2 regions of the Streptomyces sp. NPDC059443 genome follow, and region 1 is predicted to be linked to the other one. Evidence: riboswitches for the same ligand, from Rfam matches in the RefSeq annotation. Region 1 holds a riboswitch; the other holds the start of a gene.
The links. A riboswitch is a leader RNA that binds a small molecule or an ion and turns the genes downstream of it on or off. The one in region 1 is predicted to bind S-adenosylmethionine.

Region 1 (7,422 bases):
ACGGGGATGCGTGACGGGAAGGGGCCGATGTGGGACTGGTGGTGGCGGTCCCTGGGGTCGGTGGTGGCCGCGGCCGGGGTGCCGCCGCTCGCCGCCGGGGTGGCGCTCGCGGCCGGCTGGGCGGGGGCGAGCGGGTGGCTGGGCGACGGGTGGGTGGCCTTCTTCGGGCTCTTCGCGCCCCTGGCCGGCCTCGCGCTGCACACCTACGCGCAGAGCGAGCGCGGGCACGGGGGCTCGGCCGCGGCCCTCGCCGTCCTGGCCGGGCTGCCGGCGGTCGTCGGCGTGTTCATCGCCCTGATGGGCGTGGACGACCTGGTGCTGCGGGAGCGGGGGGTCGAGGTCACCTGCGTGGTCAGGGAGGTGGTCTCCCGCGTGGAGACGGACTCCACCTTCGCCCCCGAGGGCCAGAGCGTCAGCCACACCACCAAGTACGACCACCGGCTCGACTGCCCGCCGGGCGCTCCGGCCCAGCTGACCAGGGAGCGGAAGATCGCGAAGGCCGGCGGGGAACTGCGGCTGGTCTACGACCCCCGGGGCGAGGTGGAGCCGCAGAGGCCCGGGGACCTCCACGCCTGGGGGCTGCGATTCGCGGCCCTCTTCGCGGTCGGGCTCGCGTCCCTGCTGGGTGTGCTCGGCGCCCTCGGCCGGGCGGCCTCGGAGCGTGCCGAGCTCAACGGGTGGTGACCGCGCGGGGCACACCTGGCCGCGCGGGGCCCCGTACGCACGGCGCGGTGAACGCCCGAGGGCGGCACCCCTTCGCGAAGAAGGGGTGCCGCCCTCGGTACGAGAACAGCCGATCAGCCAGGGGCCGATCAGAAGTCCATGTCACCGCCCGGCATGCCGCCGCCGGCAGCGGCGCCGGCCTTCTCGGGCTTGTCGGCGATGACGGCCTCGGTGGTGAGGAAGAGGGCCGCGATCGACGCCGCGTTCTGCAGGGCAGAGCGGGTGACCTTCGCCGGGTCGATGATGCCCTCGGCGATCATGTCGACGTACTCGCCGGTCGCGGCGTTCAGGCCGTGACCGATGGGCAGGTTGCGGACCTTCTCGACCACGACGCCACCCTCGAGACCACCGTTGACGGCGATCTGCTTGAGCGGGGCCTCAAGGGCCAGGCGCACGGCGTTGGCGCCGGTCGCCTCGTCGCCCGTGAGCTCCAGCTTGTCGAAGACCGAGGAGGCCTGGAGGAGCGCCACGCCGCCACCGGCGACGATGCCCTCTTCGACGGCCGCCTTCGCGTTGCGAACGGCGTCCTCGATGCGGTGCTTGCGCTCCTTGAGCTCGACCTCGGTCGCGGCGCCGGCCTTGATGACGGCCACGCCGCCGGCCAGCTTCGCGAGGCGCTCCTGGAGCTTCTCGCGGTCGTAGTCCGAGTCGGAGTTCTCGATCTCGGCGCGGATCTGGTTGACGCGACCCTGGACCTGGTCGGAGTCACCGGCACCGTCGACGATGGTGGTCTCGTCCTTGGTGATGACGACCTTGCGGGCGCGACCCAGCAGGTCGAGACCGGCGTTCTCCAGCTTGAGGCCGACCTCCTCGGAGATGACCGTGCCGCCCGTGAGGATGGCGATGTCACCGAGCATGGCCTTGCGGCGGTCGCCGAAGCCCGGGGCCTTGACGGCGACGGACTTGAAGGTGCCGCGGATCTTGTTGACGACCAGGGTCGACAGGGCCTCGCCCTCGACGTCCTCGGCGATGATCAGCAGCGGCTTGCCGGACTGCATGACCTTCTCCAGGAGCGGCAGCAGGTCCTTGACCGAGCCGATCTTGGAGTTGACGATCAGGATGTACGGGTCGTCGAGGGACGACTCCATGCGCTCCATGTCGGTGGCGAAGTACGCCGAGATGTAGCCCTTGTCGAAGCGCATGCCCTCGGTGAGCTCAAGCTCCAGCCCGAAGGTCTGGGACTCCTCGACGGTGATGACGCCTTCCTTGCCGACCTTGTCCATGGCCTCGGCGATGAGCTCGCCGATCTGGGTGTCAGCGGCGGAGATAGAGGCCGTAGAAGCGATCTGCTCCTTGGTCTCGACATCCTTGGCCTGCGAGAGCAGGGCAGCGGAGACGGCCTCGACGGCCTTCTCGATACCACGCTTGAGGGCCATCGGGTTCGCACCGGCGGCCACGTTGCGCAGGCCCTCGCGGACGAGCGCCTGGGCCAGAACGGTGGCGGTGGTCGTACCGTCGCCGGCGACGTCGTCCGTCTTCTTGGCGACTTCCTTGACCAGCTCGGCGCCGATCTTCTCGTACGGGTCCTCGAGCTCGATCTCCTTGGCGATGGAGACACCATCGTTGGTGATCGTGGGGGCGCCCCACTTCTTCTCAAGGACGACGTTGCGACCCTTGGGGCCAAGGGTGACCTTGACGGCGTCGGCGAGCTGGTTCATGCCTCGCTCGAGACCGCGCCGGGCCTCCTCGTTGAACGCAATGATCTTGGCCATCTGAAGTGGTCCTCCCGGACAGCGGTGGATTGCTCCCGGACCGCGCCCGCGCCCGCGACGGACGGCCTGCGTGCCCGGCGGTTTCTTCCCGCCGGACCCCGTGGGCCTCACTGACCCGGTCCTCGTTTAGGTAGCACTCTCACTAGGAGAGTGCTAACGCCAATGATTAGCACTCGGCACCCCCGAGTGCAAGCGGCTTCGGGGAACCGCCGGTGAACAACCCGGGCACCGCAAGGCCTGCGAGCACACCACGCACGAGGGGCCCGCATCCCGTGTCCAGGATGTGGGCCCCTCGTATGCATGCAGTCGTATGCAGTCGTACGCCGTGTCGGCGGTCGATCGCGCCCGGACTAGCCGACGGCGAGCTTGACCATGTCCGCCTGCGGACCCTTCTGGCCCTGCGAGATCTCGAACTCGACCCGCTGACCCTCTTCAAGGGTGCGGTACCCGTCCATCTGGATGGCGCTGTAGTGGACGAACACATCCGCACCACCGTCGACCGCGATGAAGCCGTAGCCCTTCTCCGCGTTGAACCACTTGACGGTGCCCTGAGCCATGCCTAACTCCCCTATTACTGGCCCTTGCGCAGGACCGCACTTCGCGGTCCCGGGTCAGAACTTGCGCCGGAACGCCTCGACCGGGGCTGAATGTATCCGCACCGCTGCTGTCTGCAACAGGTCATTCCGGCGAGAATTCTGGACACGGCAAAAGATTGAAATAGGGTGAAAACTCGGAATATTCCAGGGCAAGTCGGGCCGGACAAAGCACGCCAAGGACCCATACCGCGCTTGCATGTTGACTCAATGTCAACCCTTCCGCGGCCCGCTCATATGCGGCGGGCAAGAGCAGCGGTGGGGACTTCCCCAACTCTACCGCGCCCAATCAAGCAGAATTGCCCCCTCCGCTTATTAGCGGAAGGGGCAATTCAGGTTTGGCCGGCCGAAAGGTCAGCAGCCGCCCGCGACGGCGGGGATGATCGAAACGCCGGCGCCGTCCGGCGTGGACGCCTGCAGCCCGCCTTCGAAGCGCACGTCGTCGTCGTTGACGTAGACGTTGACGAAGCGGCGGAGCTTGCCCTGGTCGTCCAGGACGCGCGCGGCGATGCCCGGGTGGTTCTTCTCCAGGGACTCGATGACCTCGGCGAGGGTCGCGCCCTCGGCGGGGACCTCGGCCTTGCCGCCGGTGTAGGTGCGCAGGATGGTGGGGATGCGGACGTTGACGCTCATGGCGCTACTGCCTTTCCGGTGTGCAGGGGGAGAGATCAGGCGAGGTTGGCGGCGCGGAACGCGTCCAGGCTCGGGCGGATGGTGGCGGTCTGGCCGCCGCCGTCGGCCACGGCCTCCAGGGTCTTGAGGCCGTCACCGGTGTTCAGGATCACCGTGGTCAGCGAGGGGTCGATCTGACCGTTCTCGACGAGCTTCTTCGTCACGCCGACGGTCACGCCGCCCGCGGTCTCGGCGAAGATGCCCTCGGTCTGGGCCAGGATCTTGATGGCCTCGACGACCTGCTCGTCGTTGACGTCCTCGACGTAGCCGCCGGTGCGGCGCGCGATGTCCAGGACGTACGGGCCGTCCGCCGGGTTGCCGATGGCCAGCGACTTGGCGATGGTGTTCGGCTTCTGCGGGCGGACCACCTCGTGACCGGCCTTGAAGGCGGTCGAGACGGGCGAGCAGCCCTCGGCCTGGGCGCCGAAGATCTTGTAGGGCTTGTCCTCGACCAGGCCGAGCTTGATCAGCTCCTGGAGACCCTTGTCGATCTTCGTCAGCTGCGAGCCGGACGCGATCGGGATGACGATCTGGTCGGGCAGCTGCCAGCCGAGCTGCTCGCAGATCTCGTACGCCAGGGTCTTGGAACCCTCGCCGTAGTACGGGCGCAGGTTGACGTTGACGAAGCCCCAGCCCTCGCCCAGCGGGTCGCCGATGAGCTCGGAGCAGAAGCGGTTGACGTCGTCGTAGTTGCCCTCGATGCCGACCAGGTCGCCACCGTAGACACCGGCCATGACGACCTTGCCCTGCTCCAGGTCGTGCGGGATGAACACGCACGAGCGGAAGCCGGCACGGGCGGCCGCGGCGCCCACGGCGCCGGCCAGGTTGCCGGTGGAGGAGCAGGAGAGGGTGGTGAAGCCGAAGGCGCGGGCGGCCTCGACGGCGATGGCCACGACGCGGTCCTTGAAGGAGTGCGTCGGGTTGCCGGAGTCGTCCTTGACGTACAGCTTGCCGGTGAAGCCCAGCTCCTTGGCCAGGTTGGCCGCGTCCACGAGCTTGGTGAAGCCCGGGTTCAGGCTCGGCTTGGAGGCGACGTCCGCGGGGACGGGCAGCAGCGGCGCGTAGCGCCAGATGTTGTCCGGGCCGGCCTCGATCGCGGCGCGCAGCGCCTCCGGGTCACCGAGGGGCAGGTCGTACGCGACTTCGAGCGGTCCGAAACACTCCACGCAAGCGAAGATCGGGCCGAGCTCGAAGCGGGTGCCGCATTCCCGGCAGGAAAGGCCGGTGGCGGGACCGAGATCGACAGAGGCGCCGGGGGTGGAAGTTCCAGCGGAGGTGTCGGCAGAGGTTTCGGCAGTCTGTGCAGCCATGATGGCGAGGCCCTTTCTCCTCATCTTCCCCATGACGAACGTCGCCATGAGACGGAATTGGCACCTTCCCTAGCCGGGGACCCCGCTGAGTCGCTGCTGGAGCGATCGCGAGAACCGACTGGAGGGTTGCCGGGGCTTCAACGGGCCGTGTCCCTCTGCCCCTCTGGATGAGCGGTATGGCACCGGGCGACACGCTCTGTGGCGCGCCCGGGCGTTTGTTCGCGAGGCCCCCCGGCATGCGGTGGGCCTTTGCGTTGTTCAAGACTGTAACCGAAGCCCCGGGTGGTTGAGACAGCCGTCCGAACCGCGAGATGGATCACATATCGGTGAAAAGCACCGGCGTTCCGCCCGTGCCCCGCCGACCGACAGAGGAGTCCCGAAGGTGCTGGAAGAGGTGGAGCGCTGGCTCTCGGCCCGCTCCTGGTCCGCCGCCGACCGACCGCTCGACCAGCTGCTTTCCGCCAAACGGGCAGCCGGTACGACGGTCAGCGTGGTGCTGCCCGCGCTGAACGAGGAAGCCACCGTCGGGGCCATCGTCGAGGTGATCCGGCGCGATCTGATGGACGGGCCGGACACGCCCCTGGTCGACGAGCTGGTCGTGGTCGACTCGGGCTCCACCGACCGTACGGCGGAGGTGGCGGCCAAGGCCGGGGCCCGGGTGGTGCACCGCGACGAGATCCTGCCGGGGCTGCCGGCCCTGCCCGGAAAGGGGGAGGTGCTGTGGCGTTCGCTGCTGGCCACGAGCGGGGACGTGGTCTGCTTCGTGGACGCCGATCTGCGGGACTTCTCGTCCGTCTTCGTGTCCGGGATCGTGGGCCCGCTGCTGACGGATCCGGACGTGTGCTTCGTCAAGGCCATGTACGACCGCCCGCTGGGTGACGCTCCCGGCCAGGGCGGCAGAGTGACGGAGCTGGTAGCCCGCCCCCTGCTCAACCTGCACTGGCCGCAGCTGGCCGGTTTCGTCCAGCCGCTGGGCGGCGAGTACGCCGTGCGCCGCGACCTGCTGGAGCGGCTGCCGTTCCCCGTCGGGTACGGCGTGGAGCTGGGCCTGCTGGTGGACGCGCTGCACACGGTCGGGCTGGACGCGCTGGCCCAGGTGGACGTGGGCGTACGGCTCCACCGCCACCAGGACGGCCTGGCCCTGGGGCGGATGGCCGCGGCGATCTACCGGACGGCGCTGCTGCGGCTCTCGCGCGGGCACCTCGTACGGCCGGAGCTGACGCAGTTCGAGCGCGGCCCGGAGGGGTTCGTGCCCCACACCTACGCCGTGGACACCGAGGAGCGGCCGCCGATGCGGGACATCGAGGAGTACGCGCGGCGTCGCGTGGCGTAACCGGAGAAACCGGCACGATCAGTCTAATTTCCCTTTTATGGGGTTTATACGGTTCAGACATGCATGGGGCGCCGCGCTCGCGGCGGCCGGAGGCGCGGCCCTGCTGCTCGGCTCGCTGAGCGGGCCGGCGGCCGCGGAGGTGGTCTCCTCCTTCGAGAAGCGGTACGACGAGGCGCTCTACGGGGACTTCATCACCCTCGGCAACACGGTGATGGGCTGCCCCGAAGCGCCCCCCGCCGACGCCGCGGAGTGCGCCGAGGTCCAGCGGGGCGGCGGCACGAAGAACAACAACGACTTCGTCGCCCGCCCGATCGACGCTGCCGGGCTCGCCACGCCCACCCGTACCTCCAGCACCGGCCGGCTCACCGTGCCGGCGGGTGCCGAAGTGGCGTACGCGCGCCTGTTCTGGGGCGGCAACAACGGCGAGTACCGGCTCGGCTCGAACCTCATCAAGCGCTGCGACGTCTCCGGCGAGGACGTCGTCCCGTCCCCCGGCGAACCGCTGGGCACCCGCCCGGTCGTCAAGGTCGGCGCGGGCGCGGCCCGGCCGGTGACCCTGTCGAACATGGTCGAGGACCCGCCGCAGACGGGCGGCCCGCACTACTACACGGGCGAGTCCGACGTCACCGCCGCCTTCGCGGACGTCCCCACCGGCTCCCCGGTCACCGTCGCGGTCGGCGGCATCTGGGCCCCGCAGGGCCGCGGCTGCGTCGCCGGTTGGTCCCTGACCGTCGTGTACAAGTACCCCGGCCCGCACGAGAACGCGCCGGAGCGGCGCAACGTCTACGTCTACGGCGGCCACGTGCTCCAGCGTTCCACCAGCCCCGACACCACCGTCAAGGTCGAGGGCTTCTACCGCACGGGCGACGGCCCGGTGCGGGCGAGCGCCACCGCGTACGAGGGCGACCGGAACACCAAGGGCGACCAGTTCCGGGTGAACGGCACCAACATCGCCAACCCCGGCACCAAGGCCACCGACAACTTCTTCACCAGCTCGGCCGACGGCTCGCTGAACCCTGACCACCCCGACAACCTCAGCATCGACGCCAAGTCCTTCGACATCCCGGCGGCGGCCCTGC
Region 2 (7,422 bases), on a different contig from region 1:
CATTCCGGTCGACAAGATCGTCTTCATCTTCCCCATCGGGAAGGTGAGCGCTCTCAACTTCGCCCTGGGCATGACCCTCGGCACGGCGCTCTTCTGCATCGGCGCGGGCGCGGTCCACTGGGCCCGCACCCTGATGTCCGACGTCGAGGTCGCCGCCGAGCGTCACGAGATCGCGGCCCCGGCCGAGGTCAAGGCGCAGGTCATGCAGGACTTCGCGGACGGCGCGCGCGAGTCGGCCATCGGCCGCCGCCCGCTGATCCGCAACACGATGTTCGGTGCGCTGGCCCTGCTGCCGCTCTCCGCCGTCGTGATCCTGAAGGACCTGGGCCCGATGCCCGAGGACAAGCTGCGCAAGACGATCTGGGCCAAGGGCAAGCTGCTGGTCAACGACAACACGAACCAGCCGCTGCGTCCCGAGGACCTCCTCGTCGGTTCGCTGACCTTCGCCAGGCCCGAAGGCCTGGAAGAGGACCAGCACGACTTCCAGACGCAGATCGCCAAGGCCGCCCTGATGATCGTCCGCATCAAGCCGGAAGACATCAAGGACAAGCGGGAGCTGGAGTGGTCCCACGAGGGAATCGTGGCCTACTCCAAGATCTGCACCCACGTCGGCTGCCCGATCAGCCTGTACGAGCAGCAGACGCACCACGTGCTCTGCCCGTGCCACCAGTCCACCTTCGACCTCTCCGACGGCGCCCGAGTCATCTTCGGCCCGGCTGGTCACGCGCTCCCGCAGCTGCGGATCGGCGTCAATGACGAAGGTTTCCTCGAGGCGCTCGGCGACTTCGAAGAGCCCGTCGGTCCTGCATTCTGGGAGCGCGGATGAGCACTGCGACCGACACTCAAGAGCGCAAAGCACCGGCCGGCGAACGCGTAGCCGACTGGGCCGACGGCCGGCTGGGCATCTACAGCCTCGCCAAGGCCAACATGCGCAAGATCTTCCCGGACCACTGGTCCTTCATGCTCGGTGAGATCTGCCTCTACAGCTTCATCATCCTCATCCTCACGGGTGTGTACCTGACGCTGTTCTTCCACCCGAGCATGAACGAGGTCGTCTACCACGGCTCCTACGTGCCGATGCAGGGCGTCCAGATGTCCGAGGCCTTCGCCTCGACGCTCAACATCAGCTTCGAGGTCCGCGGCGGTCTGCTCATCCGGCAGATCCACCACTGGTCGGCGCTGATCTTCGTCGCGGCGATGCTCGTGCACATGATGCGCGTCTTCTTCACGGGCGCCTTCCGCAAGCCGCGCGAGGTCAACTGGATCTTCGGCTTCCTGCTGCTGGTCCTCGGCATGTTCACCGGTTTCACCGGTTACTCCCTGCCGGACGACCTGCTCTCGGGCACGGGTGTCCGCTTCATGGAGGGCGCGATGCTGTCCGTGCCGGTCGTCGGCACGTACCTGTCGTTCTTCCTCTTCGGCGGCGAGTTCCCCGGCGGTGACTTCGTCTCCCGGTTCTACTCGGTCCACATCCTGCTGCTGCCCGGCATCATGATGGGCCTGCTGGTGGCCCACCTGATCCTGGTCTTCTACCACAAGCACACCCAGTTCGCGGGCCCCGGCAAGACGGAGAAGAACGTCGTCGGCATGCCGCTGCTCCCGGTCTACATGGCCAAGGCCGGAGGCTTCTTCTTCCTGGTCTTCGGTGTCATCGCGGCCATCGCGGCGATCGCCTCGATCAACCCGATCTGGGCGCTCGGCCCGTACCGCCCGGACCACGTGTCCACCGGTGCGCAGCCCGACTGGTACATGGGCTTCTCCGAGGGTCTGATCCGTGCCATGCCCGGCTGGGAGATCAACCTGTGGGGCCACACCCTCGTCCTGGGTGTGTTCGTCCCGCTGATGATCTTCCCGATGGTCCTGGTCGTGATCGCGGTCTACCCGTTCATCGAGTCCTGGGTCACCGGGGACAAGCGCGAGCACCACATCCTGGACCGCCCGCGCAACGTCCCGACCCGTACGGGCTTCGGTGTGGCATGGCTGACCTGGTACGTCGTCCTGCTGATCGCCGGTGGAAACGACATGTTCGCGCAGTACTTCCACCTGTCGATCAACTCGATCACCTGGTTCGCCCGGATCGCGTTCTTCGTCGGCCCGGTCATCGCGTTCATCGTCACCAAGCGGATCTGCCTCGGCCTCCAGCGCCGGGACCGGGACAAGGTGCTGCACGGTCGCGAGACCGGCATCATCAAGCGCCTGCCGCACGGTGAGTTCGTCGAGATCCACGAGCCGCTCTCGCAGGGCAAGCTCCACACGCTCACCTCGTACGACCAGTACCAGCCGGCCGAGATCGGCCCGACGGTCGACGAGAACGGTGTCGAGCGCAAGGTGTCGCGCACCGAGAAGCTCCGCGCGAAGCTCAGCAAGGGCTACTACGGAGAGAACAACCAGATTCCGAAGCCCTCGGTGGAGGAATACAAGGAGATCCAGAGCGGCCACGGCCACCACTGATCCCCTGCGCCACTGCTTGTCGTCTGTTTGTCAGATCGCTTGAGGGACTGATTTCGGTCAGTCCTGGTGTCGCCACAGCGGGAGCCCCGTCCAGTGTCTGGGACGGGGCTCTTTGCCGTCTCCGGGGCTGGATAGGCTGGAGCCCTTCCCACTCGACGTGGGCCCCGTCCTCGGACGGCCGACCAGTAGCAGGAGCGGACCATGAACCTGGTGACCCCGGCAGGCGGCGACAGCATGGCGGCCCGTGGCTGGCCGGGAGTTCTCGACGCCCTCCTGACCGGCCGGGACCTCAGCGCCGACGACACGGCCTGGGCCATGGACCGGATCATGCGCGGAGAGGCCACCGACGCCCAGATCGCCGGCTTCGCGGTCGCGCTGCGGGCCAAGGGAGAGACGGTCGCGGAGATCAACGGCCTGGTCCGGGCCATGTACGCACACGCCAACCTGATCGAGGTGCCGGGCCGGACGGTGGACATCGTCGGCACCGGCGGCGACGGCGCGAAGACGGTCAACATCTCGACGATGTCGGCGGTCGTGGTGGCCGGTACGGGTGCCAAGGTGGTCAAGCACGGCAACCGGGCAGCCTCTTCCGCGAGCGGGGCCTCGGACGTCCTCAAGGAGCTCGGGGTCAACCTCGACCTGAGCCGCGAGCGGGTGGTGGAGGTCGCCGAGGAGGCGGGCATCACCTTCTGCTTCGCCGTGAAGTTCCATCCGGCGCTGCGCCACGTGGCCGGGGCCCGCAAGGAACTGGGCATCCGGACCTTCTTCAACGCCCTGGGCCCGCTGACCAACCCGGCCCGGGTGCGCGCCCAGGCGACCGGTGTGGCCGACCCCCGGATGGCCCCGATCATCGCGGGCGTCCTCGCCGAACGGGGCTCCTCCGCGCTGGTCTTCCGGGGCGACGACGGCCTGGACGAGCTGACCACGACGGCGACCTCGCGGGTGTGGTGGGTCCGGGACGGCAAGGCCGAGGAGCAGTCCTTCGACCCGCGCGACGTCGGCATCGACCTGGTCGACGTCTCCGCCCTGACCGGCGGGGAACCCCCGTACAACGCGGAAGTCGCCCGCCGCCTGCTGGCCGGCGAGACGGGCCCGGTGCGCGACGCGGTCCTGCTGAACTCGGCGGCGGCCCTGGTGGCCCTGGACCCGGGCACGGGCACGCTGGAGGAGCAGCTGAGCGAGGGCATCGCCCGCGCGGCGCTGTCGATCGACTCGGGCGCGGCCAGGGCCGCGCTGGAGCGGTGGGTGGCGGCCAGCAACGCGTAGCGCGACGGCTGATCCCCGGCTCGTCCCCGGCTGATCCTTTTCGGCCACGACCCCGGTCCGCCATGTGGACCGGGGTCTTGCGTGCGGGGGATCTTGTGGCAGGATGCTCCCCAGGTCACGAGTGACAGCGTTTTGGCCCCGGCTCGCTGTCCGGCAACCCTCCTTCCGTGGCGGGGTGCCCCGGGTGATGACCAGGTCGTAGGCAGTGAGGTCTACGGCAAGCGCGGATCCCTCGACACCAGGGATCCTGGTCTCGATCGAGGAGCTTTTTCCGTGAGCAAGCGAATGCGATAGGGCGCTTCCGCCCCTTCTTCAACCCTCGGAACAGGGTCGCTTCCGCGTACCCGGAACTTCCGAGGCACTTCCCGTACCCCGGACGGCCGCAGCGTCGTACCCCCGTACGGGCACACAGAAGCCATTCAGACCTGCCTGCCGGGAGATACCGCCATGTCCGCAACCCCGAACGCCACCGCCGTCGCCGCTGCCGTCACCATCGACTGCCCCGCCGACGTCCCCGCCTGTGCCGAGCCGCTGCCGGTTCTCGGCCGTGACGTCACCGTCCCGCTCGTCACCGGCGGCGAGGTCACCTACGCCGCCCTCGACTACGCGGCCAGCGCCCCGGCCCTGCAGCGCGTCTGGGACGACGTGGCCGCGTACGCCCCGTACTACGGCAGCGTCCACCGCGGCGCCGGGTACCTCTCGCAGCTCTCCACGGACCTGTTCGAGCAGAGCCGCGTCACGGTCGCCGAGTTCCTCGACTGCCGCGCCTCCGACCAGGTGATCTTCACCCGGTCCACCACGGACTCCCTGAACCTGCTCGCCGCCGTGCTGCCGGCCGACTGCCAGGTCTTCGTCTTCGAGACCGAGCACCACGCCTCGCTCCTGCCCTGGGTCGACGCGCAGGTCACGTACCTCAACGCGCCCCGCACCCCGGCCCAGGCCGTGGAGACCCTGGAGCGGGCGCTGGCCGACCGCGACCCCTACGGCCCGGCGCTGGTCTGCGTCACCGGCGCCTCCAACGTCACCGGCGAGCTGTGGCCCGTCAAGGAACTCGCCGCCGCCGCGCACGCCCACGGCGCCCGCATCGTCCTCGACGCCGCCCAGCTGGCGCCGCACCACCCCGTCTCCGTGCAGGAACTGGACGTGGACTGGGTGGCGTTCTCCGGACACAAGCTCTACGCGCCCTTCGGCTCGGGCGTGCTCGCCGGCCGCGCGGACTGGCTCCAGCAGGCGGAGCCGTACCTGGCCGGTGGCGGCGCCTCCCGCAAGGTGGCCCGCCGCGAGGACGGCGGCGTCGACGTCGAGTGGCACACCACGGCCGCCCGCCACGAGGCCGGCTCCCCGAACGTCATCGGCGTCTACTCCATCGCCTCCGCCTGCAAGGCGCTGAACGAAGCCGGGTTCGAGAACCTGGTAGCCCGGGAGCGGCACCTCATCGCCAAGGTCCGCGAGGGCCTGGCCGAGGTCCCGGCGGTCCGCGTCCTGTCCCTCTTCGGCGACGACGCCCCGCGGGTCGGCGTCATCTCCTTCGTGGTCGACGGCTGGAACAGTTCCCACTTCGCGGCCGCGCTCTCCGCCGAGTACGGCATCGGCGTCCGCGACGGCCTCTTCTGCGCCCACCCGCTGGTCCGCACCCTGCTCGGCAGCGAGCCGCAGGCCCAGGGCGAATGCGGCGCCCCGGAGGCCGCCCCGGGCGAGCGCTCCCTGAACGCGATCCGCGTCAGCTTCGGCGCCGGCACCCCCGACGAGCACGTCGACCGGTTCGTCCGCGCGGTCAAGGAGCTCGTCACGGACGGCGCCAAGTGGCAGTACCGCACCGAAGAGGGCCGCTGCGTCCCGGCAGTCTGAGCCGGGACGGGGGCGGCCGCGACGGCCGCCCCGGCGGGAGCTACGCGTCCAGGCCGATGGCGAAGGCCGCTTCCAGGTCGTGCTGGGAGTACGTGCGGAACGCCACGTGGGTGTCCGTGGCCTCGACGCCCGGGATCTTGCTGATGCGGCCCGGGATGACGTCCGCCAGGGCCTCGTGGCGGGCCACGCGGACCAGGGCGATCAGGTCGTACGTGCCGGTGACGGAGTAGACCTCGCTGACGTTCTCCAGCGCCGCGATGGCCTCGGCGATCTCGGGGATCCGGTCCACGCTGGTCTTGATGAGCACGATCGCGGTGATCACGGTTGGCCTTCTCCCTCGCCGGCAGTCACTGGTCGGCCCACTCTAGTCCCCCGCCGGTAGCGGACCCACGCGTAGAGGAAGCCCGCCGAGAAGCCCACCACGTGGGCCAGATAGGCGACCCCCGGGCCGCTTTGGGCCCGGTGCGCGGCCAGCCACTGGAGGGCGAACCAGAACATCAGGACGATCCACGCCGGGAACCGCAGCGGCAGGAAGAACAGGAACGGGAACAGGCTCGTCACCCGGGCCTTGGGGAACAGGCACATGAAGGCACCGAGGACGGCCGAGATCGCGCCGGAGGCGCCGACCAGGGTCTGGTCCGAGGAGGCGTTGGCCGCCGCGTACGCCGCCAGGGCCAGGTAGCCCGTGGCCACGTAGAAGCAGAGGAACCCCGCCCGGCCCATGCGCTGCTCCGTCATCTTCCCGAAGACGTAGAGGAAGAGCATGTTGCCCAGCAGGTGCAGCCAGCTGCCGTGTACGAACAGGGCCGTCAGGGGAGTGAGCAGTGGCCGGCCGCCGCTGCTCAGCAGTCCGCCCGTGAAGAGTTCGTCCGGGACCACGCCCCAGCGCCGGAAGTACGCGGTCCCGTTCGCCAGCAGCTGGTCGCCCGTCCCGTAGACCGGATCGAGCCCCGACGCCGGGCTCAGGACGAACACCGCGCAGCAGGCGGCGATCAGTGCGCGGGTGACCACCGGGCCCCGGGCGGCCTCGCGCAGGGCCTGCCACTTTACGATCATGCGACCGAGCATGACCCAGCCCGCCCCACCCGAGGGTGCGGCAGGCCGTAGGGTTACGAGCTACGCACGTCCGCGCACGCATGCCCGCGTGCGCAGGCCCGTGTGCGCGACGACGTGTAAGACATAGAAGGAGAGAGCGGCCTGATGACGGTTCCCCTGCCGACCGACACCACCCGGTGGCGCTGCACCCTGTGCGGCAACCTCACGCGTTTCGACGTCACCCGTTCGTCGAAGGTCGTGGAGTACGTCCACCTGGACCTCGCCGGGGAGCCCAAGGTCGAGGAGCGCGAGGTGGTCAATGAGACCATCGAGTCGGTCCGCTGTCGCTGGTGCAACGCGGTGGACCAGATCGAGCTCGTGGACAGGCCGGGCGCGGACTCCTGACGGAGCCCGGCCAACAGGTCAATGACGGTAGGGGTGACGGATTGTGGAGCCAGAAAGCGGCGCTGAGGCGGCCGACGCGGCCGGCGACGCCGCCGAGGTGCTCGACCGCCCGCTGCCGGAAGGCGTGCGGCGCCGGGTCGTCGCGCTCGTCTCGGACGCCTTCGGCGGTCTGACGGTCGCGGACCTCCCGGCGCAGCTGCGCCAGTACGCCCGTTTCACCCCGACCCGGCGTGCCAAGTTCGCGGGCAACGCCATGGCGACGGCCGTCGAGACGGACGCCGTCTTCCGGGGCCGGGTCGCCGAGAAGCTCCGCGAGGCGCAGGCCGACCTGGCCGGGGCGCTGGAGTCCGGGGCTCCGCCCGCCGCCGCCGATCCGCTGGACGTGGCGGCGGCCGCGTACGTCCTGAGGCCGGCCGG

Region 2: another riboswitch for S-adenosylmethionine. It lies ahead of ACFXDJ_RS12590 (aminotransferase class V-fold PLP-dependent enzyme); the one in region 1 lies ahead of thrC (threonine synthase).

What each region holds. Positions count from the first base shown of each region.
Region 1 is NZ_JBHYVM010000022.1:17,394-24,815, forward strand. Features, by position in the region: gene ACFXDJ_RS21455 (hypothetical protein) at 7-684, shown strand; gene groL (chaperonin GroEL) at 813-2,435, opposite strand; gene ACFXDJ_RS21465 (cold-shock protein) at 2,786-2,992, opposite strand; gene ACFXDJ_RS21470 (MoaD/ThiS family protein) at 3,383-3,661, opposite strand; gene thrC (threonine synthase) at 3,697-5,034, opposite strand; SAM riboswitch class I at 5,028-5,184, opposite strand; gene ACFXDJ_RS21480 (glucosyl-3-phosphoglycerate synthase) at 5,393-6,343, shown strand; gene ACFXDJ_RS21485 (DUF11 domain-containing protein) at 6,381-7,422, shown strand, end outside.
Region 2 is NZ_JBHYVM010000010.1:81,821-89,242, reverse strand. Features, by position in the region: gene ACFXDJ_RS12605 (Rieske 2Fe-2S domain-containing protein) at 1-826, shown strand, start outside; gene ACFXDJ_RS12600 (cytochrome bc complex cytochrome b subunit) at 823-2,451, shown strand; gene trpD (anthranilate phosphoribosyltransferase) at 2,653-3,717, shown strand; SAM riboswitch class IV at 3,831-3,947, shown strand; gene ACFXDJ_RS12590 (aminotransferase class V-fold PLP-dependent enzyme) at 4,165-5,565, shown strand; gene ACFXDJ_RS12585 (Lrp/AsnC ligand binding domain-containing protein) at 5,606-5,887, opposite strand; gene ACFXDJ_RS12580 (rhomboid family intramembrane serine protease) at 5,884-6,621, opposite strand; gene ACFXDJ_RS12575 (hypothetical protein) at 6,766-7,005, shown strand; gene ACFXDJ_RS12570 (NYN domain-containing protein) at 7,046-7,422, shown strand, end outside.